DNA from 4 places in the Paenibacillus sp. YPG26 genome. Region 3 is predicted to be linked to each of the others. Evidence: predicted binding sites of a transcription regulator. Region 3 holds the regulator's gene; each other region holds the start of a gene.
What was found. The regulator Rex, encoded in region 3, represses fermentation and respiration genes when NADH is low (regulators of the CRP and FNR family bind a similar motif). The targets are predictions, from matches to a motif close to TTGTGAAATATTTCACAA.
Positions count from the first base shown of each region.

Region 1: the regulator Rex is predicted to act here: its motif matches at 3,506-3,523, upstream of LDO05_RS01130 (DUF1858 domain-containing protein).
Region 2: the regulator Rex is predicted to act here: its motif matches at 5,757-5,774, upstream of LDO05_RS10165 (DUF2249 domain-containing protein).
Region 4: the regulator Rex is predicted to act here: its motif matches at 2,439-2,456, upstream of LDO05_RS16920 (TorD/DmsD family molecular chaperone).

Region 1 is NZ_CP084530.1:210,628-218,880, reverse strand. Features, by position in the region: gene rapZ (RNase adapter RapZ) at 1-346, opposite strand, end outside; gene LDO05_RS01140 (ROK family glucokinase) at 609-1,556, opposite strand; gene LDO05_RS01135 (DUF438 domain-containing protein) at 1,802-3,058, opposite strand; gene LDO05_RS01130 (DUF1858 domain-containing protein) at 3,166-3,396, opposite strand; gene LDO05_RS01125 (response regulator transcription factor) at 3,681-4,355, shown strand; gene LDO05_RS01120 (HAMP domain-containing sensor histidine kinase) at 4,352-5,740, shown strand; gene LDO05_RS01115 (ABC transporter ATP-binding protein) at 5,872-6,786, shown strand; gene LDO05_RS01110 (ABC transporter permease) at 6,783-7,496, shown strand; gene LDO05_RS01105 (ABC transporter permease) at 7,497-8,237, shown strand; gene LDO05_RS01100 (serine hydrolase domain-containing protein) at 8,252-8,253, shown strand, end outside.
Region 2 is NZ_CP084530.1:2,159,342-2,167,594, reverse strand. Features, by position in the region: gene nirB (nitrite reductase large subunit NirB) at 1-1,471, shown strand, start outside; gene nirD (nitrite reductase small subunit NirD) at 1,503-1,841, shown strand; gene LDO05_RS10180 (formate/nitrite transporter family protein) at 1,864-2,688, shown strand; gene LDO05_RS10175 (TIGR04053 family radical SAM/SPASM domain-containing protein) at 2,921-4,102, shown strand; gene LDO05_RS10170 (multicopper oxidase domain-containing protein) at 4,369-5,301, opposite strand; gene LDO05_RS10165 (DUF2249 domain-containing protein) at 5,437-5,670, opposite strand; gene hemG (protoporphyrinogen oxidase) at 5,831-7,285, shown strand; gene LDO05_RS10155 (group I truncated hemoglobin) at 7,412-7,768, shown strand; gene LDO05_RS10150 (AraC family transcriptional regulator) at 7,960-8,253, shown strand, end outside.
Region 3 is NZ_CP084530.1:1,828,363-1,836,615, reverse strand. Features, by position in the region: gene LDO05_RS08660 (acetate/propionate family kinase) at 1-782, opposite strand, end outside; gene LDO05_RS08655 (3-hydroxyacyl-CoA dehydrogenase family protein) at 779-1,651, opposite strand; gene LDO05_RS08650 (AAA family ATPase) at 1,791-3,293, opposite strand; gene LDO05_RS08645 (hypothetical protein) at 3,286-3,819, opposite strand; gene LDO05_RS08640 (cell wall elongation regulator TseB-like domain-containing protein) at 4,114-4,611, opposite strand; gene LDO05_RS08635 (amidohydrolase) at 4,645-5,943, opposite strand; gene LDO05_RS08630 (redox-sensing transcriptional repressor Rex) at 5,933-6,583, opposite strand; gene dinG (ATP-dependent DNA helicase DinG) at 6,617-8,253, opposite strand, start outside.
Region 4 is NZ_CP084530.1:3,572,282-3,580,534, forward strand. Features, by position in the region: gene LDO05_RS16915 (efflux RND transporter permease subunit) at 1-1,412, shown strand, start outside; gene LDO05_RS16920 (TorD/DmsD family molecular chaperone) at 1,648-2,337, opposite strand; gene moaA (GTP 3',8-cyclase MoaA) at 2,693-3,700, shown strand; gene mobA (molybdenum cofactor guanylyltransferase) at 4,032-4,685, opposite strand; gene LDO05_RS16935 (MFS transporter) at 4,850-6,067, shown strand; gene LDO05_RS16940 (LacI family DNA-binding transcriptional regulator) at 6,251-7,228, shown strand; gene LDO05_RS16945 (nitroreductase family protein) at 7,333-7,935, opposite strand; gene LDO05_RS16950 (glutamine--tRNA ligase/YqeY domain fusion protein) at 8,162-8,253, opposite strand, start outside.

The DNA.
Region 1 (8,253 bases), 1.6 Mb from region 3:
GCCTGCGGCGGCTTTCCTTGTAACGCTGTACCAGTACGGAATCGGTGGCGTCAAGGAACAGGATCTCACACTTAATTGTAAAATGATCTTTGATATAATTGAGAGACTCCGACAGTGCCGTGAAGAACTCCCGTCCCCTTAAGTCAATGACGAGCGCAACCTTGGCAATCTTGCCGTTAGACTGTTCAATCAGCTCGGCAAATTTGGGAATAAGCACCGGGGGCAAGTTATCTACACAGAAAAAACCGAGGTCCTCCAAGCTCCGTACAGCGAGCGACTTCCCCGCACCCGACATGCCTGTAATAATGATCAAGTTCGCAACCGAAGTTTGTTCCTTGTTCGTCATCTGATTTCCCTCCCTCACAATCTTTTCTATATATAAGCCGCATTTAAAATGTTCACATTTTGTGTGTACAGTCGTAACTACGGAGAATGCTTGGACTTTCGGCCGCTGTTGTCTCCAGATTTCTTGATTTATGCCGCAAGACGGATGAAATCCGGAGACAAAGGCGATCGCTTTCGCTCCTACAGTTCCAAGCTTCCCCTCCGTTACGCCTTACCCTCAAGTCAATTCTTTAACTGCGTCTTTTATAATAATCTTTAACGACTTAGTGCAAGAAGAGGCCTGCCGCCCCGATCATTCCGGCATCATTGCCAAGAATTGCAGGGACAATGTCGACGCCCTCTTGAAGAGGCTCTGGTGTTAACTTGGCATACACGCTGCGGACTTCGTTGAACAGAATATCGCCTGCCTTGGACACGCCGCCACCAATAATGAAGCGCTGCGGATTAAGCACCGCGCTCACTTGAGCGATGGATTTGCCCAGGTAAAAGGCTGCACGGCTAACGATGCGGACTGCCGCCTCGTCCCCGTCCTTGGCTGCATCGAACACATCCTTGGCCATAATGTTCTCTACTTGGGATAGAGTCGTACGATCCCCGCGCTCCACAGCATCCTTCGCCATGCGAATGACTCCGGTAGCGGATGATACCGTCTCCAGGCAGCCGATCTTGCCGCAGCCGCACTGAATCGCTTCCAGATCAGGAACTACGGCCATATGACCCAGCTCACCGGCCATGCCAGAGAAGCCTTGATATATAGATCCGTTAATGATAATACCTCCGCCAACACCCGTACCGAGCGTGTAGCAGACACAATTCCCTACTCCTTTGCCAGCGCCCGCCCAGGCTTCCCCAAGCGCAGCCACGTTGGCATCGTTATCTATACGGACTGGCTTGCCGAGCCGCTGCTCAAGAATGCTGCGGATATGAACATCCTTCAAACCTAAATTTGGTGCCAAGATAATGATCCCGTCACGGACATTCGTAAAGCCGGCAACCCCTGCGCCAACACCCACCAGCTGATCCCACTCGTATGGAGATTGCTCGACAATAAGACGTACATACCGTTCAATATTGTTGACAACGGTATCCGCGCCCTTCTCCACCTCTGTCGGTCCCTCATACGTATGAAGAAGCTGGCCTTCCTCGTTACAGATGCCGACTTTAATTGCCGTTCCGCCCAGATCGACACCAATGTAGATTTGTTCAGACATTTTACAAGCCACCTTTTTCTCTATAAAATAGTTTGCTCCTACGTACCCACTATAAGCGAACCCTCCCTATCGGTCAAGAGAAGGCAGAGTTTCTCAAACCCCTTGTCAGCAAGGCTTTTACGGTAACGTATGGCTGTGCAGGGAACCCCTTTCATCTGGAAAAGGATATGCAAAAAACGCTCCTTCCCCCAGAGGGGTACACAGAGCGTTCTGTCCACAAATATATAGCCGCATATCTAACAAAGTTATGACAAAATCCGTTTCTGTCCTTCCAGCGCACGAATCGGTGCAATGTTCTGTGTGAACTCCAGGGTGCCAAGATACTGGCCGGTCTCACTTCTTACCGCAAAATAGCGGATATAGACAAACTTGTCTTTGACCGGAATCCAGAAATCCTCCGCGTCCTTGCGACCGGCCTTGAAGTCAGCCAGCAGCTCGTTCACCACATGCACGCTTTGCGGCGGGTGGCAGTTCTGGACGGTACGGCCGATGACGGCCTTGGTCCGGGCGAAGATCCGCTCCTTGCCATGGGAGAAGTAACGAACCACATCGTTCTCATCAATAAAGGTAAGATCGACCGGCAGGTGATTCATTACAGCCTCCAGCTGTTCCACAGACAGAATGCCAGTCTCAAAGCGGACGAATCCGTCCCGAGTGCCAGCTGCTTCCTCCTCCACGGCCTCACCAGGCTCAGCGGCACGCTCCGGCTTCCATTCCTGGTCGGGAGCGGTCAGGCAGAAGCCGATCTCATCGCTCTCGCGGGCGATCTTCACCCATTCGTCCTCGGTCAGCTTCTCAAGCGCCATCGGAAGCAGAATGTTCTCTTCCTTGAAGATCATCTCGTTCACTTCCGTAATTATCCGTTCCAGACTCTCCACAATCTGGACATTTACAGGTTCCTCTCTATTCGCGCTAAGCATCGCCTTTGTCTCTTTGATCATAAGGCGAATGCCGTCATCTACCCCCCACATCACTTTGGTCGGCCCAAAGATCCCGTATTTCTCCAGGTAAGGGAAGAGCAGATTCTCCTTTCGGCTGTAATGCTTATCGAGGTCCAGCAGCAGGCTGAGGTCTTCGAGCAGCTTGAGTGTAATTTCAGGGCCTGCTTCTTTGCGGTAGCGGTCCGTATGCAGCTGAAGCTTGAAGTTCACCAGCCGTTCAATCTCCCGGTTCTCCAGCTTGAAGGTGTGCACGGGATGTCCCGGCTGCTCCTCCGGCTTTGAGGAACGGTGAATCTCTTCTATAGAGCCTTTGAAGATCGCCGTATGCACCGAGCATAACCGCTGCACTTCCGAGACGGGGATACCTTCCTCTTCCATTAACGCATGCTCCATCGCGGAGATTTCCTCAACAGTTACGTCTCCTACGGCCTCTTCGAACCGGGCTTTGACCTCATCCACACTTTTACCCTGATGAAGCTCCTTGATAATCTCTTTGAGCATATCCTGACGCTTGGACTGGCCCGCAATTTGTGTCTCCCGATTGTTAATAAGCTCGCTCATGATGATTCTCCTCCTCGTTCATATCTATCTAAGCCTCAATAAAATGTTCATATTATGGGGACGGACGTAACTCCTCCCTTTCATGCCATCTTTTTAAGTTCATTTATCTAGGCTATAACTTCGTATCCTCTGTCCTCGAAAGCCTGCACGATCTCCTCAAGCGGAATCTTTCGCATCGCCGCCCCTTTGGGAATGGTCATGAATCTTCCTGCACTTTGCAGCATCCCGGGCTTGGCAATCTGCCCGAAGCCCAAAGCAACCATAATGTCTATAATCTCTGGATCTGCTGTACACAGATCATATAAAGTCGATTGAAAGTTAACGGACTTGCTGTTCATAGAATAACCTCCATGAGGGGAAAGCCTCGAGGCAGTCGTCACTGTCTCCTGGCATTCCGGGAATGAGAACTTTTCTCAAATTAAAAGTACCACGCCCTGTTGGAGCCTATTGTGATTAAAGTCACAAGCGTCGAGAAAATTGACACACTCACGGCCGGAATGCCTTGCAAGCGATCGTCTGATTCCTCTGCATTTGGGCCTCTCTGCGTCTTAAGTTACTTACAGTTTGGCAGTTCATGGTATAATGCACTCAAATTAAGGCACGGCCGGAAAGGAAAGGGAACGTGGCAATTCATATACTTTATATCGAAGATGATACGGAGATCGGTAGCTGGGTCTGCAAAGACCTCCAGGAAAGGGGATACGAGGTGGTATGGCTGACGAGCGGCGAAGGCGCGGTGGAAGCGGCAGCTGACTGCCATCTGGTTATTCTGGATGTAATGCTGCCTGGTCTTGACGGCTTCACCGTTGGACAGCGTCTGAAGAGGAACCACCCGGAGCTGCCCATCCTGATGCTCTCGGCGCGTTCCTCCATTGATGACAAGCTGCAGGGGCTGCAGTTCGCCGATGACTATCTGACGAAGCCGTTCCACCCGGATGAGCTCGCGGCGCGGATTGAAGTGCTCGTGCGCCGAAGCGGGTCCCTGAGTGGACAGCCTTTGGAGATTGGACATCTGCGGGTATTCGAGCGGGAGAACCGGCTGGAGAACAAGCTGACCGGCAGCGAGATTATCCTGACCGGCAAGCAGTTCCAGATCTTCATGTACCTCATCCGGCATCTGGGCCAGGTGATGACCAAGGAACAAATCTATGAAGCGGTATGGGGAGATCCCTATCTAGACGGGGACAAGACACTCATGGTGCATATCCGTTATTTAAGAGAGAAGATCGAGCTAGATCCTGCTGCGCCGCAAATCCTTGAGACGATCCGCGGGATCGGGTACCGGGTAAAGGCATGAAGTTCCAGCGGTTCCCTAAGTTCCGAAGTTCACTGCTATCCCGGTATTTATTAATCGTACTCGCGGCGCTTATGTTCGTACCGGTGGTAATTCCACTCAGCTTCGTTGCGTCGTGGCTGATCAAGAGTGCTGTAGTCAGCGACAAGCATCCGGTGGAGAACAAGCATTTCGTACGAAGAGAATATCTGACCGACAACTGGCATACGGCGGCCGAGCAGCTTGCGGATGCCTCCCCTGATCAGATTGATCAGAAGCTGAAGCAGTTCAAGCAGAAGTATCCCTTCGCCTCCGTCTTCTGGGTAGATCATAGCGGGATGACGCGGCTGCAGCTGCCTCCCGGGTCACGACCGGTCAAATGGTCGAATGAAGACACCATTCAGTACATGAAGACAAGCACCGGGAACAGGGATTATTTCGCCGTTGTCGCTTTTATCGGGGGGAATTCCAGCAGACAGCAGGGGTTCATGGCCATCGAAATACCTCCAAGCTACCTTGAACTTAACGGTATTGCTTCCGACCCAAGCTTATTCGCCATCACGCTGCTGCTCCTATTCGGCTTTTTCGCCGGGATCTCGTACTTGTTCTTCCGAAGAATCCGAACACGGCTGCTTACACTGGAATCGGCCATGCATGCTCCCGGTGAAGACGGCATTCCTAGGAAGATCCATACCGGCCGGGCCGACGAGATTGGGCTGCTTGAACAGTCGTTCAACGCCATGATCGACCAGCTGGGCGACAGCCGCAGGCGGGAGCAGGAGGAGGAGCAGCTGCGCAAGCGCCTGATCAGCAATCTGTCCCATGATCTGAGGACACCTCTCACCGTTATAGGCAGCCATCTGTACTCGCTGAAGAAGGAACAGCTTACGGATCAGGGGAAGCAGTCCCTTGCCTTAATGCAGGATAAGATGAGCGACCTTGATCACCTGATTGATCATCTGCTCTCTTATAATCTGTTGACCAGCGGCAAATATGCCATTCACCGGAAGCCGCAGGATGTGCTTCGTATTGTCCGGGAGAGCGCGGCGGCCTGGTACCCCTTGTGGGAGAGGGAAGGGCTCGCTCCTGATATCAACCTGGAGGGAGACCCGCTGATCTGGAATGTGGATGAACAGGCCTTCCGGCGAGTACTCGATAACCTCTTCCAGAACATCGTCCGCCATGCGGGGTCAGGCGGTTATATCGGTCTGGATACCGAGATGCACCACGGCCATCCGGCCCTGATTATCACCGACCGGGGTCCCGGCATGCAGGCTGACAGCGGCGGCAAAGGGGCCGGACTTGGACTGTCCATTGTCCAGCTGCTGCTTAAGGAGATGGCCTTGGGGCTGGAAATCGAGAGCAGCGGCAGTGGGACACTAATGCGGATACAACCTTTAAGCCGCTAATCTATCGAACCCTATGAACCGGGATGTGCAGACGCACGTCCTGGTTTTGTTATTTTTTAAACTATTTTTAAACTTGGTGGGGACCCTCATTTAAACTAGCGGGACTATGCTGGTTATCGAGGTGAGAGAAATTGAATAATAATGTGATCAAAACTAGTGGATTAACAAAAACCTACCGTGGACGCGCCGCCGTAGACGGGTTGAATCTTGAAATTAAAAAGGGCGAAATCTACGGATTTCTTGGCCCCAATGGCGCCGGCAAGACGACAACCATCCGTATGCTGCTGGGGCTCATTCGCCCTACGAAGGGAACGGTCGAGATTCTCGGGAAGGATCTTAACCGGGACAAAATCAATATTTTGCGCCGGGTCGGATCTCTCGTGGAGTATCCATCCTACTACGGTCATCTGACCGCCATAGAGAATCTCGAGGCGATCCGCCGCATTCTGAACGTGCCTAAATCACGGATTGACGAGGTTCTCGAAATCGTCTCCCTGACCAAGGAAGCGAAGCGCGCGGTAAAAGGGTACTCCCTTGGCATGAAGCAGCGTCTTGGCATTGCTTCCGCACTGCTTGGTTCACCTGAGCTGCTCATTCTGGATGAGCCTACAAACGGACTGGATCCGTCCGGTATCCAGGAGATCCGGGAGCTGATCAAGCGGATGCCCCAGGAGCACGGCATCACGGTCCTCGTCTCCAGCCATCTGCTTGGCGAAGTCGAGCAAATGGCGGGTACGGTTGGCATCATCCGTGAAGGCCGGATGGTGTTCCAGGACACCATCGCCAATCTGAGGAAGAAGGCCGCAGGTGGCATCAACATCGCTCTGTCCGAGCCGGAATCGGCGCTTTGGCTGGCCAAGGACAATGGGCTTGCCGGGACGGTGCAGGATGGACGGCTTTATTTTGACGGAATTCAAGATAACCAGGTTGCTGTACTCGTCAAGCGGCTTGTAGAGAACGGGCACCTGATCTACCGGGTGGAGGAGAAGAACAAGTCCCTGGAGGACATCTTCATGGAAGTGATCGGGGAGGTGAAGTCCCTATGATTGGCCGCGCATTATCGTCGGACTTCCTCAAGATCCGCGGCAAGGGAATCTGGTTCCTGATCTTCATCGCGCCCATTGGACTTGTGGTCATGCAGGCACTGAACTTCGGGCTGCGCTACGACTACCTGATCAAGCAGTATCAGGGACATCTATGGGAAGGGCTGATCACCAACATGATGGGCTTTGTACCCCTGGCTTTGTTCATGGGCAGCACTCTGGTCAGCTCCATGCTGGCCGGAGTCGAGCATCAGCTCAGCTCCTGGAAGCAGCTGCTGGCCCTGCCTATCTCGCGGACGGCTGTGTTCATCTCCAAATTCCTGCTGAGCCTCATTCTAATGGCCGTCGCCTGCCTGCTGCTGTCGGTCGGAACCGCTGTACTCGGCCTATGCCTTGGGTTCGGCTCCCCTCTGCCGTGGTCAGACCTGGCGAAGATCGGTTTCTATCCGTTCATCGGCTCACTGCCTCTGCTGGCTCTTCAGCTGTATCTGTCCTTAACTTACAAGAATCAGGCTCTGCCTGTTACGCTGGGGTTAGCGCTTGCGATCTGCTCTTTATTCACAGGCAGTCTATCTGAGTGGTTCCCGCTGAACTGGCCCGCGCTGGCCTACAGAGCGGACAATCAGCTTCCTTTTCTCGGTGCCGGGTTCGCTCTGAGTCTGCTGATTCTGATCTTTGCGCTGCTGCACTTCAACCGGAAGGACGTGAATTAATTGAATATATTCCTTAGAGTCCTCTCATCCGAACGGCTTAAGATGTCCAAGTCTCATCTGTGGCTGCTGGCTCTGATCAGTCCTGCCCTGGCCCTGCTCGTTGGATTCATGACCACGATTGAACCGGACATGCCGGCCTATCCTTTGCTCCTGTCCACGATGTGCCTGTTCCACTCCCTGCTGTTCATGCCGATTCTGACCGGTGTATTCTCTTCATTCATATGCCGCTACGAGCATGTGGGCGGCGGATGGAAGGCGCTGCTGGCCCTTCCGGTATCACGTACCTCTGTCTTCCTCGCCAAGTTCCTGATCGTGGCGGCTATGCTCGCTTTCACCCAGCTGCTGTTCCTGGGCAGCTTCGTTGGCGCGGCTCTCTATCACGGTGTGACAGAGCCCTTCCCTTGGGGGATGATCACCCGCAGCATCATTGGAGGCTGGGTAGCCTGCCTGCCGCTCGCCGCGCTTCAGCTCGGTGTATCGCTGCGCTGGGTTAGCTTTGCGGCACCGCTGGTGGTTAATGTGATTTTTACCGTGCCTAATATCCTGGTTGTGAATTCGGACAAAATCCGTCCGTACTACCCTTGGGCGCAGCCTATCCAGGCTATGATGCCTGCACATGCGGACTCCGCCGGGCCTCTGGGGTTCAACCTGCCCTTTGAAAGTCTGATGATTACAGTTGTGGGCAGCTTTATTCTGTTCCTGGCGGCAGGACTCATCTATTTCAACAGGCAGGAGATCTAAGAGGGGGCATTCTATT
Region 2 (8,253 bases), 330 kb from region 3:
CAAATTGAAAGTGTCGGGTGTGAATGTATTCTCGGCAGGTCAATTCCTGGATCAACCCGGGACACGCTCATTCCGGATTCAGGATGATTTCGATCATGTATATAAAAAAATTGTGGTTCAGGACGGCAAGCTGATCGGTACTGTGCTCTTTGGTGATACCAGTGACGGCTCCAAGCTCTTCTCAATGATCCGGACTGGTCAGGATATCAGCGGCCAAGAAAAAGAACTGGTACTTGGTTCGCAGGGAACTGCCAAGCCACAATCAGGTATTCAATTCGTGGCAGCTATGTCTAATGACGAAATTGTGTGTGGATGTAACGGAGTGTCCAAAGGAGACATTCAGAGGGCCATCGAGGAGAAGGGCTGTACCAATGTGAATGATGTTAAATATTGCACCAAAGCGACCGGAAGCTGTGGCGGATGCAAACCATTGGTTGAAGATTTGCTAACCTATGTCCTCGGGTCCGATGGGGTTACCGAAGTTAAGGAAGGAATCTGTGGGTGCACGCCGCTTGGACGTGAGGCAGTGGTAGAAGCAATACGTTCCATGAAGCTGACTACTTCGAAGGAGGTAATGCATGTTCTGGATTGGAAGAACCCGGAGGGATGCTCCAAGTGCAGACCTGCGGTTAACTATTATCTGGGTATGATATGGCCGGTAGAGCATGAGGATGAGAAGGAATCCCGTTTTGTGAATGAACGCAATCATGGCAACATCCAGAAGGACGGAACATACTCGGTCATCCCCCGGATCCATGGAGGGGTTACAACTGCGAAGGATCTGAAAAGAATTGCCGATGTCGCGGTCAAATTTAATGTGGAAACGGTGAAGATAACGGGTGCTCAGCGGATAGGCTTATATGGGATCCAGAAGGAAGATCTGCCAAAAGTATGGGAAGAGCTGGATATGACCTCTGGATTTGCATATGGCAAGTCCCTTCGCGCAGTCAAGACATGCGTTGGCTCTACCTGGTGCCGGTTCGGAACCCAGGATTCAATGAGTATGGGGATTGAGCTGGAGAAACGACTTGAACGTATAAGTACCCCGGCAAAGACAAAGGTTGCCGTATCTGGCTGTCCCCGAAATTGTGCTGAAGCAACTATTAAGGACTTGGGGGTTGTGGCCATTGATGGGGGTTGGGAGATCTATGTTGGCGGTAACGGAGGGACGGATGTCCGGGCTGCTGAGTTGCTGGTCAAGCTGAAGTCGGAAGCTGAAGTTATCGAGTGGACACTGGCGTACTTCCAGTTGTACCGCGAGAATGCCAATTACAATGAGCGTACATCCAAATGGATTGAACGTGTTGGTTTGGAGTTCATCAAGAGAGCTCTGGCTTCCCAAGAAGAGCGCCGGGCTCTGCAGCAGCGCTACGAATTTAGTGCAGGACTTACTTCCGACCCTTGGACAGAAATCATTGAGCAGGAACGCCTGAACAAGAACTACGAACCACTTCAGCCCATACGAATGTAATCAAATAACAATATCAAAGGGGAAATGCGACATGAAGAGTTACGTTATAGGTCAAGCCAGCGAAATTGAGGAGAAGAGGGCGCGGGTAGTCCGGATCCTGGACACAGAGATTGCCATATTCAAATTGACAGGCGGAGAACTGCGCGCAATTGAGAACTTATGCCCGCACAAGAATGGGAAGCTGTCTGAGGGCTTAGTGTGTGATCATCATGTCTACTGTCCTTTGCATGATTGGAAGATCAATTTGAACGATGGGATGGTTCAAGCTCCAGACGAAGGCTGTGTCAAGTCTTACCATGTGGAAGTAGAAGAGAGCACAGACAATATCATTCTGCATGTGGAGACCATGGAGCCCACAAGGGCCTCCTAGAGGATCAAGAGGGGGAGTTACTGTGAGTTATATACAGCCGAAGGAAGTCTTGAATCAGATGATTCAAGCTGGCACCATCAAATCGAATCTTTCCGTCAAGGATCTTCTTATTCGGGGATTTCTCGCTGGGGCTATCTTGTCTTGCGCGACTACACTTGCTTTCTCTGCAGTGACCCAGACGGGACTAGGACTGATAGGAGCCTTGGTCTTTCCGGTAGGATTTGTCATCATCATTCTGCTTGGACTTGAGCTGGTAACAGGTACTTTTGCGCTTGCGCCACTCGCAGTAATAGCCAGACGGGCAACAATAGGAGGTATGCTGGAGAATTTCTTCTGGGTGATCGTTGGGCATCTGGTTGGTTCCATCGTCTACGCGGCATTGTATTATGTGGCCGTAACGAACTTTGGCCATATTCATGACCAGCCAGTAATCAAGTACATCATCAAGCTGGCAGAGACCAAGACAAATGGATATTCTGCACTAGGCAGTGATGGAATGATTGCCGTATTTGTGAAGGCGGTACTCTGTAACTGGATGGTTACACTGGGTGCAGTCATGGCTTTCACCTCAAGCTCGGTAACAGGTAAGATCCTGGCTATGTGGCTGCCGATTCTAATCTTCTTCGCCCAAGGCTTCGAACATGCCGTTGTGAATATGTTCGTCATTCCTGCCGGGATTATGTACGGGGCGCAGGTTAGTCTGGGTGACTGGTGGGTGTGGAATCAAATTCCGGTTTTATTAGGTAACTTTGCAGGTGGGGTATTGTTTACAGGAATATTGCTTTTCATTACACATGGCCTCTCGGGAACCGCGACAGTCAAGCATGAGAATTCCAAGACAGTCTGAATTACAGCAAGTGACAGAAACCCCGCCTTGTAGAATGGGAGTACCAACCCATTTCAAACCAAGCGGGGTTTCTTATTGTTAGCACGCTTATAGGCATCGCGCACCGGCTGATATTGATCTATTCAGGCTAGATATTGGTTCCTATTATTCATGAAAAGTGACAGCTGTCACAATGCTGCCCACATGTGTGTGTTAGTTTCGAATAACAGACATTTGGATTGGGGGAATCAGCATGAATATGATGAAGCAGGAGAGGGATTACTCCGACTCGCCGTTCATTGTTATATGGGAAGTTACTCGCGCATGCGCGCTTAAATGTCTTCACTGCAGGGCGGAGGCTCAGTATACGGCAGACCCCCGGCAGTTAACCTTCGAAGAGGGGAAGAGACTGATTGATCAGATCGCAGAACTCGACAATCCCTTGTTCGTGTTCACCGGGGGAGATCCCTTGATGCGGCGAGACCTCTACGAGCTTATTAAATACGCCGTTAGAGAGAAGCATTTGTCAGTCTCGATGACACCAAGTGCTACACCAAGGGTTACCAAGCCGGCGATTGAGCAAGCCAAGGAGGCTGGACTGTCAAGATGGGCGTTCAGTCTTGATGGTTCTTGCGCAGAGATTCACGATTACTTTCGGGGGACCAAAGGTTCATTTGATCAGACCATGAAAGGGATTGAGTGGCTGAAGGAGCTTGAGCTTCCGATTCAGATTAATACAACGGTCTCAAATTATAATCTTCATGATCTTGAAGCGATCTCGCAGAAAGTGCACGAGATGGGCACCGTGCTATGGAGTGTATTCTTCTTAGTGCCTACCGGACGGGGGATGGTTAAGGATATTATTTCTGCCGAGCAGCATGAGGAGGTCATGAAATGGCTGGCAGAGCTGTCCGGCAGAGTTCCTTATGGCATCAAGGCTACGGAGGCGCCTCATTACCGGCGGGTCTATATGCAGGAAATGAAGCGTCGGCGACTAGAGCCAATCTCATGGACAGCGGAGGCTGCTGGGAATAGAGGCAGGAAGAATACTGAGACTGCTGAAGGATTGAATACTGCGTCACCAAGTCAAGTCATGAAGCGTGAAGATCTACTCGGCCGGGCACCAAAAGGAGTGAATGACGGCGATGGATTTGTGTTCATCAGCCATATTGGCGACGTATACCCCAGCGGGTTCCTGCCCGTTGTATGCGGGAATGTCCGTGAGAGATCGCTTGGCGAGATCTATCGCAGCTCCGTTGTTATGAGAGAGCTCCGTGACAAGAGCCTTCTGAAGGGCAAGTGCGGTGTCTGCGAGTTCAAGGAGCTCTGCGGGGGATCTAGGGCGAGAGCGTATGCGATGACCGGCGATTATCTGGAGAGCGATCCTTATTGCTCCTACATTCCTAGTTCCCTCCCAAAGAGATTAACAAGATAACAGACCACTAGCATGGGCAGTTAATTTTATACAGCCACCTGTGTTCGTTTAGTAGAGTTAAGGTGTAAGTGAAGTAGAATTAAGGTATTAGCGAAGTAGAGTGATCTCAGGTGCGGTGTCAGGGTTATAGGACGAAATCTCAGACACGTTCAATTAAATTGCAAGAGACTAAGAGACTAATAGATGAAGAGACGAAGATACTAAACGACGAAGACGAAGAGACTGACATAAATGCCAGTCTCTTATCTATGAGCGGGACACTAAGATTATTTGCCGTCCGGGATAACTCTAATTAGGCCCGCGGCTCCCTTAGAAGCCTGGTTGAACTGATGGCTGAGCATCGTATAATCCCCGGCTTCAGTCAGCTGAAATTCCACCACCGCGCCGCCGCTTGCTGGCAGCAGCACGGTCTGCATGCCGTGCAGAACATTAAGGGGGTTGCCGTCGAGATAGACGGTATCCATCAGCGTTCCGACCACATGGAAGGAAGATACTTCGTTCGGGCCGGCGTTGAGCACATATAACCTTACCCGGTCCCCCGTCCTCGCTGTCAGAGGGTGATCGGTCAGGGTGAAGTTGTCCCCGTTAAAGACAACATAGCGCGGCCTGCCGTTCAAGAAATCCTGGTAGTCATTCTCTTTGTACCATTCGCTCTGCACGATCATATATTCCCGGTCTACTTGTTGATCGGTAGGGTATCCATCCTTCGGTTCAACAATAATCATGCCATACATGCCATTGGCCAAATGCATAAGTACCGGCTTGGTCCCGCAATGATACATGAACACACCCGGCGAATTCGCCGGATAGCTGAAGGTCATCCTGTCACCTGGCATGACATCGGTGAATTTGTGGTTCGGAGCCGCATGCACGGCATGAAAGTCCATGGAATGAGGCGTCTCGGGATCGATATTGTTCAATGTAAAATGAAGCTGATCCCCCTCTTTCACCCGAATTAGGGGTCCAGGTACGGTGCCTCCGAACGTCCAGGCTTCATAAGGCACACCTTTGGAGATTTCAATCTGCGTGATCTGGGCGGTCATTTCAATAAATACTTCTCTGCCCTTGCGTCTGATTACCGGCGGCACCGGAGGTTGATTCAGCCGCTGCACTTCAGGCTTGCCAGAGGGCAGCCTGGATTCAGCTGGCTGACCTACGCTCCAATCGCAGCCTCCAATAATTAACAGGATGACAAGCATAAGTAAGGCAGCTTGTACAGACCTAATCTTTATTGTGATCTCGAACAGCCTCCTTTTGGGAAGAGCGGGGAATTCAGCTGGCAGGCTGCTTGCTATTGGCAGAAGCAGAAGTCACCGGATCCCCGATTGTTCTCTTTACTGTTTGGTTATTTTTACACGGAACCATTCGGGACCTTGTTCAATGTACTCCCAGCTGAATTGATCCACGCGGGTTGCCGCGAATTGATAGTACAGGGGCAGGGGATCATGGTCGTTGACGAGCAGCATGGCCTGTTCTGGCTCCAGCTCATCAAAGGTCTCAAAGATCACCTTGTGCTTAAGCTGTGGGGGATATTCTGTAGCGTTCACGGTGGATGTATATTCGTTCATGTGTATCTTCCTCCTCGGATGTGTTGAATAGCTGGGACCGAATGAGGGTCCTCTTATTAAGATTATAGGCCATCGCCTTGAGGACCTTGTGATTACTGTCACAAATGCTGAATTTTAGTTATGGTACGTTAACACAAAAAAGCGGGGCAGGGGATACTAAATGTGTAATAACGTTCCAAGAATAGCTGTCATTGGTGGAGGAATCAGCGGACTGAGTGCCGCGTATTACTTGAAGACTTATTTTGAGAAGGCAGGGAGACCGCTTGAGCTCACAATTATGGAGAAGAGTAATGAATTAGGAGGCAAAATCCGTACAATACGCCAAGATGGCTATATTATCGAGAGAGGGCCTGATTCATTTATCGGACGGAAGGCTGCTGCCTTGCGCCTGGCACAGTCTCTCGGTCTGGAGAGCGAGTTAACAGGCACGAACCCGGCGGCGAGAACGAATTACATATTACACCGGGGGAAGCTGCGGCAGATGCCGGCCGGACTGGCTCTCGGAATACCGACGAAAGTAGGGCCTTTTATCACAACAGACTTAATCTCAATTCAAGGGAAGGCAAGGGCGGCGATGGATCTGATTCTTCCAAGAAGGAGAGGGAAGGGGGATGAAGCCCTCGGCGACTTCATTGAGCGGAGAATTGGCAAGGAGGTACTTGAACGTCTGGTTGAACCGCTGCTTGCAGGTATTTATGCCGGAGATACCAGTATGCTGAGCCTGCAGTCTACCTTTCCCCAGTTCCATGAGATTGAGAGCAGGTATCGCAGTCTGATTCTTGGAATGATGGCCGGTAGAACGGCAGCGTCCTCAGCAGCATCCTCTGGAACTCCAGAACCAGCAAGGGAGCTGCCTGAAATTGCCAAGCGGAGTATGTTCCTCACTTTTAAGAAGGGTCTGTCGACGCTCATCGAGAAGCTGGAAAGCGAGCTTTCCTCGGCTGCTATATTGAAAGGCTGCGCGATTGAGTCCATACGCCGGGAGGGTGATCTATATCAGATCAGGCTGGATACGGGGGAAAGTTATCCGGTAGATGCCGTCATCCTGGCGGTTCCCGCTTTTGCCTGCGGCAAGCTGCTGGATGGCTTTGGAGAATCGGAAGCCTTCGGCTCTGTGCCCTATGTATCTGTTGCCAATGTCGCATTAGGCTACAAGGCGAGTGAGATTCGCACCAAGCTCACTGGCTCGGGATTCGTGATCCCAAGATCGGAGGGCAGGCTGATGACGGCGTGCACCTGGACATCCTTCAAGTGGCTGCATACCGCACCAGAGGACAAGATCCTGCTTAGAGCCTATATAGGCCGGGCCGGTGCCGAAGCAGATGTGAATATGGGAGACCTGGAGCTGACAAGGAAGGTAAGAGAAGAATTAACTGACATTATGGGAATTACTGCAGAACCCGAGCTGTGCGTGGTATCCCATATGCCCGAATCCATGCCCCAGTACAGGGTTGGCCATAAAGATAGAATTTCGAGTCTGCGAACAGTGATGTCTGTGCGCTATCCTGGAGTGCTAATATGCGGTTCAGGATACGACGGTGTGGGTATCCCCGATTGCATTTCTCAAGGTGAGCAGGCCGCGAAGGTTCTATCAGACAGACTCCTTGCCCAATAACTGGATGTCTATATTCCCTTGAGACAGTTAGGATTAACAAAGAGTTGTTTGTAGCCGGATTGTGTAATGTATTATATTACAGTGGATGGGTAAGTTAACCATATCAATCGAATAGGAGATGACTTTATGAGCACTTTATACGAGAAATTAGGCGGTGAAGGCACAATAGCTAAAGTTGTGGATTATTTCTATGATCTGGTGTTGGCCGATAGTGAAGTGAATCATTTCTTCGAGAATACGGATATGACCAAACAGCGTGCCCACCAGACCAAATTTATTAGCTATGCCTTGGGCGGGCCCAACCAGTATACAGGAGGAGCCATGGCTAAGGTTCACACCGGGATGAATCTTCAGCCAGAGCATTTCAATGCCATTGTCAAGCATCTGGGTGAGGCGCTAGCTCATTTCGGGGTAGGCGAAGAAGATATTGCCGCTGCCTTGGATAAGGTAGAGTCTCTTCGCGGAGATATTATATATAAATAGACTTAAGAGAGAAAAGCGACTAAGGAGGCCGCCGTAACTATATATCCCTTTACGAGTAACGATGCTGGTTGAGACCTTTGCCCAGAAGGTCTGGTCGTTAGGTTGTAGAGGGATTTTTGCTGCGAAAATCTACTGTCAACCTATTATAATAGAACTTGAGCGGTTAGTTCGATACGATATCAAGGGTTAGCATGGCTGCCAACGGGGGTGAGGATATTCTTAAACGCACTTACAGCTTGTACGAGCCCAAGCTGCTGGAAGGTGCTTATATTCCGCAGATTGCAGCTTATTATTATAAGCAATGGGATGGTTTCGAGATGAAGTTTCATAGACATAACCGTGTGGAGGTGATGTATGTCATCTCCGGCACGTGCAGGGTGGATACAGAATCGCAGTCTATCCGAATGAAGAAAGGTGATTTTATCCTGATAGACGCGGACGTCACCCACAAGCTGCATGTGGACAAGGGAAGTCCTTGCAGAATG
Region 3 (8,253 bases):
ATGGAGAGCTCCTCTTTGTTCATGACAAAAGTGACAACAGCAGGATCCAGATCCCCGCTTCGTGTTCCCATCATCAGTCCTTCAAGAGGAGTTAGCCCCATGGAAGTGTCTACAGAGACCCCGCCTTTAACCGCCGTAAGACTGGCACCGTTACCGATGTGGCAGGTAATAATCTTAAGATCCTCGATTGGGCGCTCAAGATACGCGGCAGCTGCCTTACTTACGTATTCGTGGGATGTACCATGTGCTCCGTATCTACGGACATGATGCTTCTTGTACAACACTCTAGGAATAGGATACAGGAACACCTTCTCCTCCATCGTCTGGTGGAAGGCGGTATCAAACGCAACAACCTGCGGAACATTCGGCATATTCTTCTCTGCCGCATTAATTCCCATAATAGCCGGCGGATTATGCAGCGGAGCCAAGTCGAACAGCCTCCGGATCTCTGCCTTTGCTTCACTCGTTACAAGCGCGGATCCCTTAAATGTCTCACCGCCGTGCACGACGCGGTGCCCAACAGCTTGAATCTCATCAACGGAGTCCAGGACTCCATGCTCTTTGTCTGTCAACTTCTCAAGCACCTTACGAATCGCGGTAGTGTGCTCAAGAATCTCGCTTACCTCGGTAACTTCTTCTTTATTAGTAGGCTTGTGTGTCAGGATAGAGGAATCCATACCAATCCGTTCAACGAGCCCTTTCGCCAGAACTGACTCATCCTCCATATTGTACAGCTGATATTTTAGAGAAGAGCTGCCCGCATTTATGACGAGAACTTTCATATCCGGTCACCATCCTTGTCGTATTTGAAAAAGCCTTCGCCCGTCTTCACGCCCAGATTGCCGGCACGGACCATCTTCTTAAGTACAAAGGAAGGACGGTATTTAAGCTCGCCGAACTCACGGAACATGCGCTCAAGTGCGGCAAGAACCGAGTCAAGTCCGAAGCGGTCTGCCATCTCAAGCGGTCCGTACTGGAACTGATATCCGACCCGCATGGAATCATCGATATCTTCAGCCGTTGCAACGCCTTCACCAAGCACATGCAGTGCCTCGTTAATAAGAATACAGATGATACGGGAGGTCACGAATCCAGGTGATTCATATACCATAATGCCGCGTTTCTCTACAACTTCTTCAACAAAACGTTTAGTATTATCGAAAGTACTATCAGAGGTCTTCAAGCCGCGAATAATTTCAACCAGGTCGATACGGGATACTGGATAAATGAAGTGCATGCCGATGACGCGTTCCGGATACATTGTGCCTCCGGCAATCTCTGTCAGGCTAAGTGTTGAAGTATTACTTGCAAGTATGATATTGCTCGGGCAGACCTGGTCAAGCTGGGTGAAGACTTCTCTCTTTGCATTCAAATCTTCCGAGATTGTCTCGATCACCATATCGCAGGATCCGAGTTCGGCGAAATGGGTAACTTTCTGAATGCGGGACAGAATCAGCTTCTTCTCCGCCTGGGTAATTGCCCACTTCTCCAGCTGTTTATCTAGGCTTGTCTCTATCATGCTGTATGCATGGTTCAATTTGTCTGAATTCTCCTCAACGAGCAGAACATCTAATCCTTTTGCTGCAAGCATTTCACAAATGCCCTGGCCCATCGTACCGCCGCCGATAACGCCTATTTTTTTAAAGTACATGGTGTCTCTCTCCATCCTTTGTATTAATCCCTACATCTTATTATACCCCTGATGTCGAATAATACATCTTTTTATACCCAACATCTAATAATATCTTAGCACGAATAAAAAGTAAAAAAAAATTACCAACCTGATAAAATCAGGCTGGTAACAGAACGCTGTCACGAAATTGACAACGAAATTGTTCTCCGGAGAGACGTTCCTCATGTATAAGAATTTCAAGAGATTTGTCGAATACCGCCGAGTGCGCAATCAAAGCAGATTTGGTGCGTGCCGCAAGATCATCCAGGATCCGGCTGTTCTCATTCATGAGAACCTCCTTCGTAACCATATCCATATTGACAATGCCAAGCCGGGTGAGCCCTGACGTCATCATCGTATGCACAAGCTTGAGCGCCTGCTCAAAGTCATTGCGGGAACCCGTACTTCTGCCCCCATAATAGATCTCCTCGGCAGCAGCTCCTGCAAGAGCGACCATTATCTGTCCTTCAAGATATGATTTGGTATATAAATACTGCTCCTGCTGTGGATTATGACGCACATATCCCAAGGCCTGCCCACGAGGACTTAGAGCAACCTGATTCACACTGCCTGGAGCCACAATCTCAGCCAGCACAGCATGTCCGAGTTCATGCACAGCTACTCTGCGCTTCTCTTCCTCCGTTGACTCCCTGTCTGTCTTCTCACCGAGCATAACCTTGTCCACACCCATAGACAAGTGACGCTGGTCAATGATCTGAAGGTTCTCCCTCATGGCATAGATGGCTCCTTCATTCATGACACTCTCCAACTGGGCTCCTGAGAAGCCATAGGTCTCCTCGGCAAGCCTATCAAGGCTAACGTCCGCATTCAGCGGCTTATTCTTGGCATGCAGCTCAAGAATGTGCTTGCGCCCTTTCTTATCAGGCAATTCAACCTGGATATGACGGTCAAAGCGTCCTGGGCGCAGCAGCGCACTGTCCAGCATCTCTTTGCGGTTCGTTGCTGCAATGACCAGAATGCGAGGGGCGTCCGAGTTATAAATACCGTCCATTTCCGTAAGAAGCTGGTTCAGGGTCTGATCGTACTCCCTTTGCTGGCCGCCTTCACGTTTGCCCCCGATTACATCAATCTCATCTATGAAAATAATTGCGTTCTCTTTCTTCTCCTGTGCGGCACGTGTACGGGCTTCCTTGAACAATTCCCGAATGCGTCCTGCACCCACGCCTACATACATTTCCACGAACTCAGAACCTGAGGCTGCCACAAATACGGACTTGGTATAATGAGCCGCAGCCTTAGCCATCAAGGTTTTACCGGTTCCCGGAGGACCGGTCAGCAGGATACCTTTTAGCGGACGAATCCCGAATTTCTGAATTTCTTCATGTCTGACCATGAAATCAAGGGCCTCACGAAGCTCCTGCTTCGCATTATCCTGTCCACCAATTTCTTCAAAAGTCAGCTTAGCGGGACCCGCCTTCTTCCGCTTGCGGTCCTGGGAAGCACCTACGGTAATTCCGCCTTTCATTTGAACCACCGCAAAGAGAGCACCGACCATAGCTAATCCAATCACGATCGGAATAATATTAACTCCGATATATGCAAGGAACACAAGCAGCACCGTGACAACCCCGACAACGATTTCTTTCATGAACTTAGACATTATTCCATACCCCCATCTCACCCGGCACACGCGGAAGTATTATGAACTTGCTGGCTTTACCGTCAGACAGAGATACATAAATGTTCTGATTATCCATTACTGTATTCACTGATAGTCCTGGTGTACCTTCTTTGAGCTTTTCAAGCGTAACTGGAATCTCGGTATATTTCTTGTTGTCCATAGCTTCCGCTACCGGAAATAGCGCTCTTGACCACCACTGATCAAGCACTTTGTTGGAGTGATCCACCACGGTTAATCTTAACTTGCGAGTGCCGATAATTGACTTGCCATCCACCGTCAACTGCTTAACCAAACCTCTTAAATCTGTTTTTGGCTCCAAATCGAGTTTCAAGTCCACCTGTTTCTGGTTAATATCAAATTGAGCATTCTTCACACCTTCATAATTGGTAACCAATTTCTTGAGCGGGGCCTCAACCCCAAACTGACTATAGGCGAACCACCCACCAAAAAGAAGGGTAGCGGAGATAACAGCGCTAGTAATTAATGGTACAAGACGTAGTTTCAATGGATATCCCCCTTAATAAAATCAATACATTAATAAAATTAATACATAAGATACATAAGAATTGCAGCTTTCGAAAAAATTAACGGATTTCTCCGTTTTTTTGTGTACCCTTTTATATTCATTTGTACAAGCAATAGTATATCATAGAATATATACTTTTTTCTAAGCTTATTTTAGAAAATAATTGAAATTATTGATATATTCTTTCAAAGTTCAAGAATTGTTCGCAATTCAAAAAAGACCTTCCTATTTAATTAGGAAGGTCTTTTTGCTTAGGCACACCTGCAATAAAGCCTATCGATTCGGTAATGTATAAGTATTAGGCAATGCCTGTCCATCTGTGAACCGATAGAATTTGTAGTTGTAGTGATCGCCTTCTTTATAGAACAATTGATATACGTATTGCTTCCCAGTCCCTTGGTCAAAGATACCCGGAACAAGACGAACAATGGAGATATCCGGCATCTGGGACTTGATGCTGCTCTTAACCTGTTCCAGGCTAACCCCGTTCTTGGCCAGCTCCTGATGGTCAACCTTGCCGTCCACGACCCAGACTACAATATCTTCTCCTGCTGCATTTTTCCCTTCAATAACCCAGCATACCGTATCCCATACAGATTTACTGGCATGCGTGAACGAAGCCAGATTAGCCTGCTGCTTGGCTACAATCACCGCCGCGTCCTTCTCATTCCAGTAATCTTCCATGGTATACACATAGTAGCGCTGAATACCGAACAGGATCAGCAAGACAGTAAATACGGATATCAGGATCCGTTTTGTTTTTCTCTTCATGCGATCACTCCCCTTCACTCAGAAGTGCTCCGCTTAGCGGGAGAGCAATCCTTCGAAACAAGCCTGAGCTTCTCTGCGCACCCGCTCTTCATCAATGGTTAGACAGCTGCCATGCTTGACTACCTGATTCCCGTTCACCCAGACATGCTCTACATCTTTAGGACCCGCTGAGTATACAATATGTGATATAAAATCCGTATGCGGAATAAAATGAGCCTGGTCTGTGTTCAAGGCAATGAAATCTGCTTTCATGCCTTCAGCCAGCCTTCCGGTATTCGGAAGGTATACCGACTCTGCCCCGTAGACCGTTCCCATCTTAAGCGCTTCTTCTGCCGGTACAGCTGTAGGATCACCGGATACACCTTTATGGATCAAGGCTGCCAACCTGATCTCTTCGAACATATCCAGATTGTTATTGCTGGCAGCCCCATCTGTACCAAGGGATACGACCACGCCTGCCTTCTGTAGATCAACAACACGGGCAACTCCGCTTGCAAGCTTCAGATTACTGCCTGGATTGTGCGAGACTGCAACTTTATGGTTGGCAAGAATCCCGATTTCTTCATCAGTTAGATGCACACCATGGGCAATGATCGAAGGCCGGGAGAAGAAACCAAGCTTCTCCAAATGCATCGTTGGACGAAGACCATACTCTTCGATATTCTGCTGCACTTCAGCAGCTGTCTCGGACATGTGGGTATGGAGCGGCAGATCCAGATCATGTGCAGCTTGTACGAACTTCTCAATGAACGCAGGCGGACAAGTGTATGGGGAATGCGGAGACATCATGGTCGTAATCCGGCCATCCGCTTTGCCATGCCAGTCCTTAGCGAACCGTATTGCTTCCTCAAGCTTCTGCTGCTGTACGTCCTCTGGGCACAGCCCGATGGCACCGCGCATCAACACAGCACGGATACCCGATTCGTCAGCTACCTTCGCCACTTGATCCATATGATCATACATGTCCAGGAAGGTTGTTGTTCCTCCTTTAAGCATCTCGACCACAGACAGGGCTGTTCCCCAATATACATCACGGGAAGTGAACTTCGCTTCCATCGGCCACATTTTCTCCTGCAGCCACGCCTGAAGCAGCATATCATCTCCATAACCACGAAGCAGGGACATCGCAGCATGACCATGTGTATTGATCAGTCCTGGTGCGAACAGCAAGCCTCTACCATCGAACGTATCTGTTCCTTCTTCAATCTCCGGGCGGGCCTCTCCCACATATGTAATCAGATCGTCCTCAATTAACATATATCCCTTAACAACAGAACGTCCCTCTTCCAACACAGCAAAGCTTCCATTCTCGATTAACCATTTACGACTCATTTGTCAGTGCTTCCTTTCCATCTCCCAAATAATAGGCCAGACTGAGCAGATCGGTTGTAAAATCAGCAGCGTGCAGCCGCACTTGTGCAGGCACCTTCAAAATTGTAGGCGCAAAGTTAAGAATTGCTTCAATACCGGCTTCGATAAGCTGATCTGCAACGCGCTGCGCCTCAAAGTCAGGGACCGTGATGATTCCAATCCGGATCCCCAGCTTCTTCACGGTAGCAACCAGATCTTCTATCGGCTGCACAGTTAGAGAATTTATTTTCTGGCCGACTTTCTGCTCTGAAGCATCGAACACGGCCACGATCTTCATGTTATCCTTCAGATAAGTATTGTAGTTGGACAGAGCCTGACCCAGGTTCCCTGCTCCAACCAGAGCCACATTAATCTGCTGGTCCAGATTGAGAATCTGGCGTATCTTCTCTATTAGATAGGCGACATCGTAGCCAATACCTTTTCGTCCGAAATCACCAAAGTAAGCAAGATCCTTGCGGATTTGAGCCGGATTGAGATCCAGCTTCTGCCCAAGCTCCTGTGAGGAGACGGTTGAGACTTCCCGGTGACTCAGCTCATTCAGAAAGCGCAGATATACGGGCAATCTGCGCACCACCGCATCTGAAATTTTCTCCGACTTCATTTCTTTTCCCCCTAATGCAATTGAGTCCGGTCATTACCGGTGCTGAAGCCATTCCGAAATCCGGGGCACCATCTGATTGGTGGGCATATGCTCCATCTTCGGGCCTGGCAGAGAATACAGGAAATACTTTCCGTAGTAGGACTCCAGAATTCGCGTATCATATACAATTACGATACCGCGGTCCTGAGAGGAACGCACAAGCCGTCCAAAACCCTGCTTGAAGCGGATTACTGCTTGCGGTACAGACAGCTTCATAAAAGGATTCTTCTTCTGCTGCTGCAGCCTTTCGCTCTTGGCTTCCACCAGTGGATGGTTCGGGGGTTGGAACGGCAGACGCACGATAGCCAGACTCGTTAGAGCCTCACCGGGTATATCCACGCCTTCCCAGAAGCTGCTTGTACCGAGCAGGACAGAGGCCTGCTGGCCCTGAAATCTCCGGGTTAGCTTGGTCCGGTTCCCGCTGTCCACCCCTTGTCCAATGACAGTGATCCCCTGAGCGGACAGAACCTCCTTCAGCGGATCATACACCTGTCTCAGCATCCGGTATGACGTGAACAGTACGAGCATCCGACCCTCCGTAGCCACCGCCGAGTCTGCGAGAGACTGCACAAGTGTGTTCACAAAATGATCGTCCCCGACACTGCCCTTCACACTCGGGAAATCCCGGGGGATGACAAGCAGAGCCTGTTCCCTGTACTTGAACGGGGAAGGAAGCAGTGAAGTGAGCAGCTTATCCTGCTCGGAAGCTTCCGTTAGACCCAGCTGTTCGATCATGTACTGGAACGACTTATCTACGGATAAGGTGGCAGAAGTCATGATGACACTTTTCTTTTTGTCAAAAAACAGGGCTTTAAGCTGTTCGCTTACCTCTACAGGCACCGCAAAAATCTGCAGAGACCGGCTTCGGTAATGACCGTTACCCTCAAGCCAGTAGACGGTCTCCTCATTGTCAAGCTTCATAAATGAACGAATACTGTCCCTCTCTGCTCCCAAATCCTTGAAAAGTCCACTGATATCCGTCACCAGGCTCTCGGAGCTGTAGTTGTCGTCATCATCCTTCAGCTCATTCACCATACGTTCACCCTTGCGGATTACCGTGCCCATGGTCATATAGATCTGATTCTCGATTTCACTAAGCGCATCCCAATTCTTAGGCTTCTTGTGCGGAAGCAGACGAAGCACGAACTGTCCCGGATCTCCCGGAGCCGCATCGCTTCGCTCAGGCATAAGTCCGAACAATTGATCGCTGAGACGATCCCAGCTCTCCTTGATCTCAAGAATCTCCGGGTACAGATTATCAATCACGCTTACCCACTCACTTGCTTTCTCAGACCCACTGGTCTGAAGCTGGGCCCGCAGGTTAGGGAGCTGCCCGGTTCGGCTGTCCTTGTAGAGGCGGGTCAAGGTATGCACGACGGTGAAGTACTTCATATTCATACCTAAATGCTTGCCTGCTACTTCTTCCAGATGGTGCGCCTCATCAATTACAAGACGTTCATAACTTGGAAGCAGCTGATGCCCCGCTTTCACATCTGTGAACAGCTTGGAGTGATTCGTGATTACCACATCAGCCACACCTGCCTCATGTTTGGCTTTATGGTAGAAGCACTTGCGGAACCACGGGCATGAGCGGCCGAGGCATGAATCCGATTCGCTGGCAACCGTCTCCC
Region 4 (8,253 bases), 1.7 Mb from region 3:
AGCAATCCGAGAAGTATGCTATGGTGACCTACTCGCCTGCACCAGGCGACACGCGTGAGGATGTCGAGCAGCGTGCGCTGACTGCCGAGAAGTTTATTTTGAAGCAGCCTGGTCTTGATAAAATGCAGTATTCCGTAGGGGGCTCCAATCCGCTCAGTCCCGGCCCTTCCAACTCCGCTTTGTTCTATGTGATCTATAAAGAGGACACGAAGAACTTTGAAGATGTGAAGAAGAAGTTAGTCGATGATCTGAAGGTTCAGGTGCCTGAGGGAACCTGGAAGGAGATGTCCGGCATGGGCGGAGGCATGGGCGGCAGCAAGCTTGCCGTTCAGGTCTTTGGCGATAATCTGAAGCAGATCCAGCCGGTATCCGATCAGATTCTGAAATGGGTGAATGAGGACAAGGCTCATTTTGACAAAGGCGATTCCAGCTTGTCCAAAGCTTATGACCAGTACACCCTGATCGCGGACCAGGAGAAGCTCAGCTCACTTGGACTTACAGCCGGACAACTGGCCATGAAGCTCAGTCCGCAGCGTGACCGTCCGGTGCTGACCGAGGTGCAGATCGATAACAAGGACTACAAGGTCTATATCGAAGCTGACAACAAGACCTACAAGAGCCTGGAAGACATCGAGAATGAGACACTCCTGTCTCCGCTTGGCAAGGAAGTAGCTATTAAGGATGTAGCCAAAGTAGACAAAGGCATCTCACCTAACTCCATCATGCGTATTGACGGCAAAATGGTTATTGAGGTTAGTGCCAATATCGTTTCTACAGATGTAAGCAGCGCTTCCAAAAGCCTGCAGGACAAAGTTAACGCCTATGACAAGCCGGATGGCGTCACAGTGGAATTCGGCGGAGTTACAGCACAGATTAACGATACCTTCACCCAGCTTGGCCTTGCCATGGCCGCCGCGGTTGCAATCGTATATTTCGTGCTTGTAGTTACGTTTGGGGGCGGGCTTGCGCCATTTGCCATCCTGTTCTCCCTGCCATTCATCGTTATTGGCGCACTGATCGCCCTGTTGATCGGCGGAGAAACTCTGAACGTATCGTCACTTATGGGTGCACTCATGCTGATCGGGATCGTGGTTACCAATGCCATCGTCCTGATCGACCGTGTAATTCATAAGGAACGCGAAGGCCTCTCTACCCGGGAAGCTATTCTGGAGGCCGGTGCAACCCGTCTTCGTCCGATTTTGATGACCGCTCTGGCCACAATCGGTGCGCTGCTGCCGCTTGTCATCGGTCTTGAGAACAGTGCTGGAATCATCTCGCGGGGGCTCGGAATTACCGTAATCGGCGGACTGATCAGTTCGACCCTGCTGACACTCGTGATTGTGCCGATTGTCTATGAGTTCCTGATGAAGCTGCGCCGAGGCGGAAGATCCAAGTCTACAGCTAAAGCTTGATTTGAATTAAGCACTCTGCATTCATAATCACAACAACCATATAATAAAGGGCCGCACCCTAAGTAGATAACTCTACAGGGGTGCGGCCCTTTGTCCTATCACCAACATCATTTCCTCTTGCCCGATCCGCCCACTCACACTAAGAGCGGGAGTAGGTCAAAACGGTAGGGTAGATCACGCAATAATCTGCACAGGTCAAATGGTCTTAGCTTGTGCCTATCAGCGTGTGTATGAATCAGTCTAGTGCAGCTCTCCATAAACGCAGCATGCTGAGATCCCGCGCCAGAAAGTCCGACAGCAGTACAGCCAGACCTTTGTATAACGGAGTCCTCGCCTCTCTCCGCAGGGCTTCAGCGAAGGCTGGTGCCCACTGCAGCAGGTGGGACTCCAGGAACCACATCTGCATGTCGGCAAGCTCCGTGCATTTGTTCCTGACACAGCCTGCCACAAGCATCCGGTCTGCAAGCACGGACATGAACTCCAGTTCAATCGCGATATGATCATCCCGTTCATTATGCAGCTTGTTGAACACAACTCCGCACTCACAATAGACTTCCCCGAGCCCCGAGATGTTCCTCAAGGCCTCGGAACCTTCCCGTCTAGCCCGGAATACCCCTTCTGTCAGAGGCAGTACAGCCTGACTCCCCGCGAACAGCCTCATATATTCATCAGCTTCTTCATAACATACCTGCCGAAGCCGGCTTTCATTTATACTATCCAAGTATCCCTTCAGTAAGCGGGCACCCTCACCCGATATCACCGGACCTTTAAGCTTGCCTTCGCGGCGGTACTGTGCAATTAAGGAGAGACGAGGCTCACGGCGCAGAAAATCAACCAGCAGCTGGTATACCCAGCCTCTGCGTTCCAGCCACAGCATTTGTTCTTCGCTTGCAGTAACTCTATCCGGCAATATAGTCGTTGTCATCCTAAGTCAGCTCCCTGGATTCACTTATATTAGAGATACCGCCTTCCTTACCTGATTGACGACGTCTCTTCTCTTATATTATAGCCAATACAGATCTTTCCAAGTGAACGATTTCACATTTAATATTGACATTAGCGTGAACGCGCTTTCATAATATTCTTCCAATCGACCATGTTCGCTCCCACAGCTCGAAGCCTCCTCTCCGTCACATCTCCCCTCTGATGTCACTTTCCAAGGTTCAATATTTTTTTTAAAAGATTGCCCAATCACTTGCTTCGCGATACCTCAAAATGAACTATAATAAGTATTATTAGTTCCTATTCCAAGCTTCATATCGCAGAAAGGGTGAATCTGGATGGAAATGCTGAATGACTCTTTCGGACGGATTCACGATTATCTCCGGATTTCAGTAACGGACCGCTGTAATTTGCGCTGTGTGTACTGCATGCCCGCCGAGGGGATGGTCTTCCAGCCTCACGACGAGATTATGTCCTATGAGGAGATCGCTGAAGTCGCCGCCGCCTTGGCTCCTATCGGGCTGCGCAAGATCCGTCTTACCGGGGGAGAACCGCTTGTCCGCAAAAATCTGGAGCAGCTTGTATCCATGCTGTCCAGCATAGAGGGAATTGAAGATATTTCGCTCACAACGAACGGCATTTTCCTTCCCAAGAAGGCAGCCCTCCTTAAGGAAGCAGGTCTGAACCGTATCAACATCAGCCTCGACTCACTTCACAAGGACAGGTATGCTCTGATTACCCGGGGAGGCGACGTCTCCAAAGTGCTCGAGGGGATTACAGCCGCGGAAGAAGCCGGACTTGAGCCTATCAAGCTGAATGTAGTGCTGATGAAGGGATACAATGATGATGAGATTCAAGACTTCATCGCCATGACTTTGGAACGTCCTATTCATGTGCGGTTTATAGAATATATGCCAATCGGCAGTGCTACCGATTCGTGGCGGGAGTCCTACCTGCCTCTGGAAGCTGTTATGGAGGCCTGCCGGGCGGCAGGCTGGGAGACGGAGGCTGCAGGCCAGCTGAAGGGCAATGGCCCTTCCCAGAACATGAGAGTCAAGAACGCCCAAGGCACGTTCGGCCTGATCCACCCGGTTAGCGATCACTTCTGTGATAATTGCAACCGGCTCCGGTTGACTGCAGACGGCCATATCAAATCCTGTCTGTACTGGTCTGAAGAATTCAATGTCCGGAAGGTTACGGGCAGGAATGACCCTGATGCAATCCGGTCCATGTTCATTAACTCCCTGGGGACGAAGCCGAAGAACCACGAGATGGCACTCGCTCTGGAAAAGAAAGATCAAAGCAACACCCCCACCTCACGCCGGATGTCCCAGATCGGCGGATAAGCAGGATCTGATGCCCTGATAGGCAGCAACGATTCCATAGACAACCGGACAAGCCACCCACGCTTCTTCATTGAGGCCGGGTGGCTTGTCTTTACAAATTAACCCGCCACCCATTTTACTTGCATATGCTCGTCCATGCATGTCTATGCCAGTACATGCCCATCTATGCTCGTCTATATCGTCATTCGCCTATGTCCATCCATACCCATGTTTGCCTCTTTATATCTTCGTCCGCCTATGTCCGACTATACCTATCTATCTGCGCTTGTCTGGATCATCCACTGTCTATGTCCATCCATACCCACCTATGCCTGTCTATGTCGTCGTCCGCCTATGTCCGCCTGATCTTGTACTCCTCATAGATCTCACAAGCCTTCTCATAATCCCCGGGCCGGTTCATATTGAAAGAGAGCATCTCCTCTGTTACTCCTGCTTCTCTGCACAGCTCCTGTGCAGGAATATAAGCAGCATGCAGGGTCTGAGTCCAGGGGATAAGACGCAGCTGCTCTTCTCTGAGAGCCGCATCAAGACTCGGCAGCACGGAGCGCCTGTACATCGCAAGCAGCGGCAGCACAGAGCCCTCGGCGGTAAGCGGAATCACTGCTTCGATGAGTTCCCTCGTGCCCATTTGGTGTTCCTTTGCGCTAAGAGCCTCAGCCTCTGATATAAGCCGCTGTAAGACGGCTGTGTTCACAAAGGGCATGTCGCAGGCTGTAATAAGGTTCCATGAGCTTGTGGATGCGGACAGCCCGGCATGGATTCCCGCAAGCGGCCCAGCTTGTCTGTAGATGTCAGGTATAATTTCCGCACCCAAATGCAGATAGGGAGATTCTTCGTTCGATACAACAAGCACCCTTTTGGTAATATCCGCCAATTGCCGAACCAGGTTCTCTATCACCGGGAGCTCTCCTACAGGGAGCAGTGCCTTGTTCCTCCCCATACGGCTTGACCTCCCTCCCGCAATCACTATAGCTGTAATATCCATGAATTAAGCGCTCCCCTCTGTGCCATAATTAAGAAAATCCTATAAAACATGGTTTGTATCCCTTTCCATCACATGATACATTGATCTTATCCGGTTTTATTTACTTAGCGACCATTGTCTTCTTCACCCGAGTTCAGGCCGTTATTCATACAGGCCAGAAAGGAATGGCGCGTTTGCGACATCAATACGCTTCACTAAGAACACAGTCACTGCTTCCTCTTAAGTTTCTTAACTTTCTCATCTATGGGGCCATGGTTATTTTTGCGGCCTTTTTCCAATTATATTTGCAGGAAGCCGGCATGAACAAGCTGGAGATCGGTCTGCTTCTATCCATGGGACCTATCGTCTCGCTTGCTGCCAATCCATTCTGGAAATACTGCAATGATCGTCAGCAGAATACGAAATATGTACTTCTTCTGATGATGTCCGGGCTCCTGCTTGTCGGCTATCTTATATTTCTGGTAGATACCTACCGTATGCTCTATTGGACCATGATATTATTCTACTTCCTGCAGACACCATTGCTTGCTCAGAGCAACACGATGACCCTGTGTTATGCCGAGAATTCCGGACGAAGATTCGAATCCTTCCGCATGTGGGGTTCACTCGGCTGGGCATGTGTCGCGGTAGCTGCCGGAGCAGCTATGGACGCATCCGGTGCGTACGGCATGTACCTGCTGTTCATGCTGGTCCTGTTTCTTGCGATCAGCTCCGCCCTGGTGCTTAGGCCGCTTCGCCGTGCCCCGGATACACCGTGGCTGAACCTGTGGGAATTCACCCGTTCCCTGAGGAACAGGTACTTTGTATCTTTTATCATCCTGGGTATGCTTGTCGCTGTCCCAAGCTCCATGAACGCCATGTTCATGCCCTTTTTCATCACAGATCTCGGTGGATCTCGGCTCTACGTCGGCTTGGCTGTATTCGTCTCGACGATTTTGGAAGCGGGCGTATTTATGCTGCTGCGCAGATATATGACAAGGAAAATCACCCACCTCATGGTCTGCATGTTCCTGGTCAGCCTGCTGCTCGCTCTAAGATGGATGATGATGGCCGAGGTCACTAGTTCTCTGCAAATTGTATTTATTCAGGTGCTGCACGCTGTAACCTTTGGCGGATTCTTCTATGTCGGTACACAGCTGACCACCTTATTCCTGCCAAGACCATACAGGTCGTCTGGACAAGCCGTATACACCCTGGTTCTCGGCGGAATATCCGGCATGATCGCCGGAGCATTTGGAGGATGGCTCTACCACTATTTCGGCGCGGTTACGATGTACAAGATAAGTCTTATGCTGACCTTATGCGGAACGCTGGGGTTCGCTGTGATGGGGTATCGACTGTATCGGCACGGCTACACGCCAGTTATTCATCACAAGGAATAACAGACAATCCACGCAAGACCGTCACGCCCTGGACTCAGGTAACGCCGGTTCTATGTGGATTGTCTGCTGCGTGGGACTGAGAAATAAGCCTTATCCCTTTGCTAATATAATTTGTGAAACGCATTTCAGAGCAAGTGATTTGTTCGGATTAATTATAATGGCTGAGTGGGAGGTGAGAGATCCATGGCCAATATCAAGGAAATCGCCAAGATCGCCGGAGTCTCTGTAACTACCGTGTCACGTGTTCTCAATAATCACCCTTATGTCAAGGAAGACAAGCGTAGAGCAGTGCTCGAGACCATCGATCGTCTGAACTATTCCCGTAATATTAATGCCCTGCATCTGCTGAAAGGCAGGACCCAGATTATCGGGGTGATCCTGCCCATGATTAATCACTCCTACTTCGGCGCCATGATGGAAGGGATAGCGGGAGAAGCACTTAAGTCCGGTTATCAGCTCATGGTATCTCAGACAAGCTACCAGCCTGAGGAAGAGCAGCGAATGCTGGAAATGATGCGGAACAAGCAAATTGACGGCGTTATTATCTGCTCACGTGCTCTACCCCTTCAGCATATTGAGGCCTATAACTCGTATGGGCCAATTGTGCTCTGTGAGGACATTGGGGCGGCTTCGATGTCTTCGGTGTTCTTGAACCATTACAATTGCTTCCAGGAGGTAATCCGGCACTTATGGAATAAAGGCTACCGTACCATCGGATATTCCATTGGCCGCACGGAGGGTACCAGCAGCAGCAGGCGGTATGAAGCTTACTGTGATATTCATGAGGAATTCGGCATTTCGGTTAATCCGGACTGGATTTATGACCATTGCCTGGACATTGAAGACGGGGTGCTTCTGGTGCGCCATATGCTGGAACAGACCAACCGTCCATCTGCCCTTGTGGTCACAAGCGCTCAGGTAGCAGCTGGAATTCTGCTTGAAGCTGGACGTCAAGGACTTAAGATTCCCGAGGACCTGGCTTTGATTAGCTTCGATAATATGCCAATTTCTGAAGTGCTCGGCATCTCAACCATGGACAACGGGATTTATACTATGGGATCAAGCGCAATGACGATTATTGACGAACTGGTTCGCGGAACTGCCAGCGGTCCTATAACCAGAGAGATTTCATTTCAACTGATTGAAAGATCAACCGCATAATCATAAACGTATGTTGGCAGCATCTAACACCAATAAGGCCCGTATTCAAAAGCTGCTGCTTCTGAATACGGGCCTTGTTAAGTTTTAATCCAGGGAAGAGCTAATTATTTGAATACTTTCACGCGCTCTTCAAGCGGTTGGAATTGCTTCTCGCCGGCCGGAGCCACGATTTTACCGAAAGGAAGCTGAGCTCTTAGTTTCCAGGACTCCGGAATTCCCCATTCGGATACAATCGCCTCGTCGATGATCGGGTTGTAGTGCTGCAGGGAAGCGCCAAGGCCTTCTTGCTCAAGAGCGGTCCATACGACGAATTGAAGCATACCGGAAGATTGCTCAGACCAGATCGGGAAGTTATCCGCATAAGAAGCGTACTGCTGCTGCAGACCTCCAATCACATTCGTATCCTCGAAGAACAGAACTGTACCGTAACCCGCACGGAACGATTCCATTTTCTCAGCAGTGGACTTGAAATTCTCATCATTATTTATAATTTTGCGAAGGATATCTTCCGTATGATTCCACAGCTTGTCATGCTGCTCACCAAGCAGAACAACCACCCGTGCACTCTGGGAGTTAAAAGCAGAAGGAGTATGTTTTACAGCTTCGTTCACGATTTCTTGGATTCTTTCGTCAGAAATAGGGGATTCTTTGCTAATTGCATAAATACTACGTCTGTTTTTCACCGCATCGAAGAATGCATTTGCCATTTGGAATACCTACCTTCTTTTAGTTAGTTATTTACTTTTTAATTGTAACATACGTCTTAGTTCAAAAACAATCTTTTTGACAATCATTTTCCTGTTTTTCCTAATTAGATATTTTACAGCATATTTATTACAATTACCCGCTCCGTCTATAATTATGCAGCACAAAAAAAGCGTACATTCGTATGCAAATACGAATGTACGCTCTTCAGGCCGCTGGTCAGCCAGCTTATTGAGATTTGGGCAGCTGGAATGAGCTCTTCAGCGATACAATCAGGTTGAATACCGGCTCTCCAGGCTTCGAATGCTTGCTGTCCACAT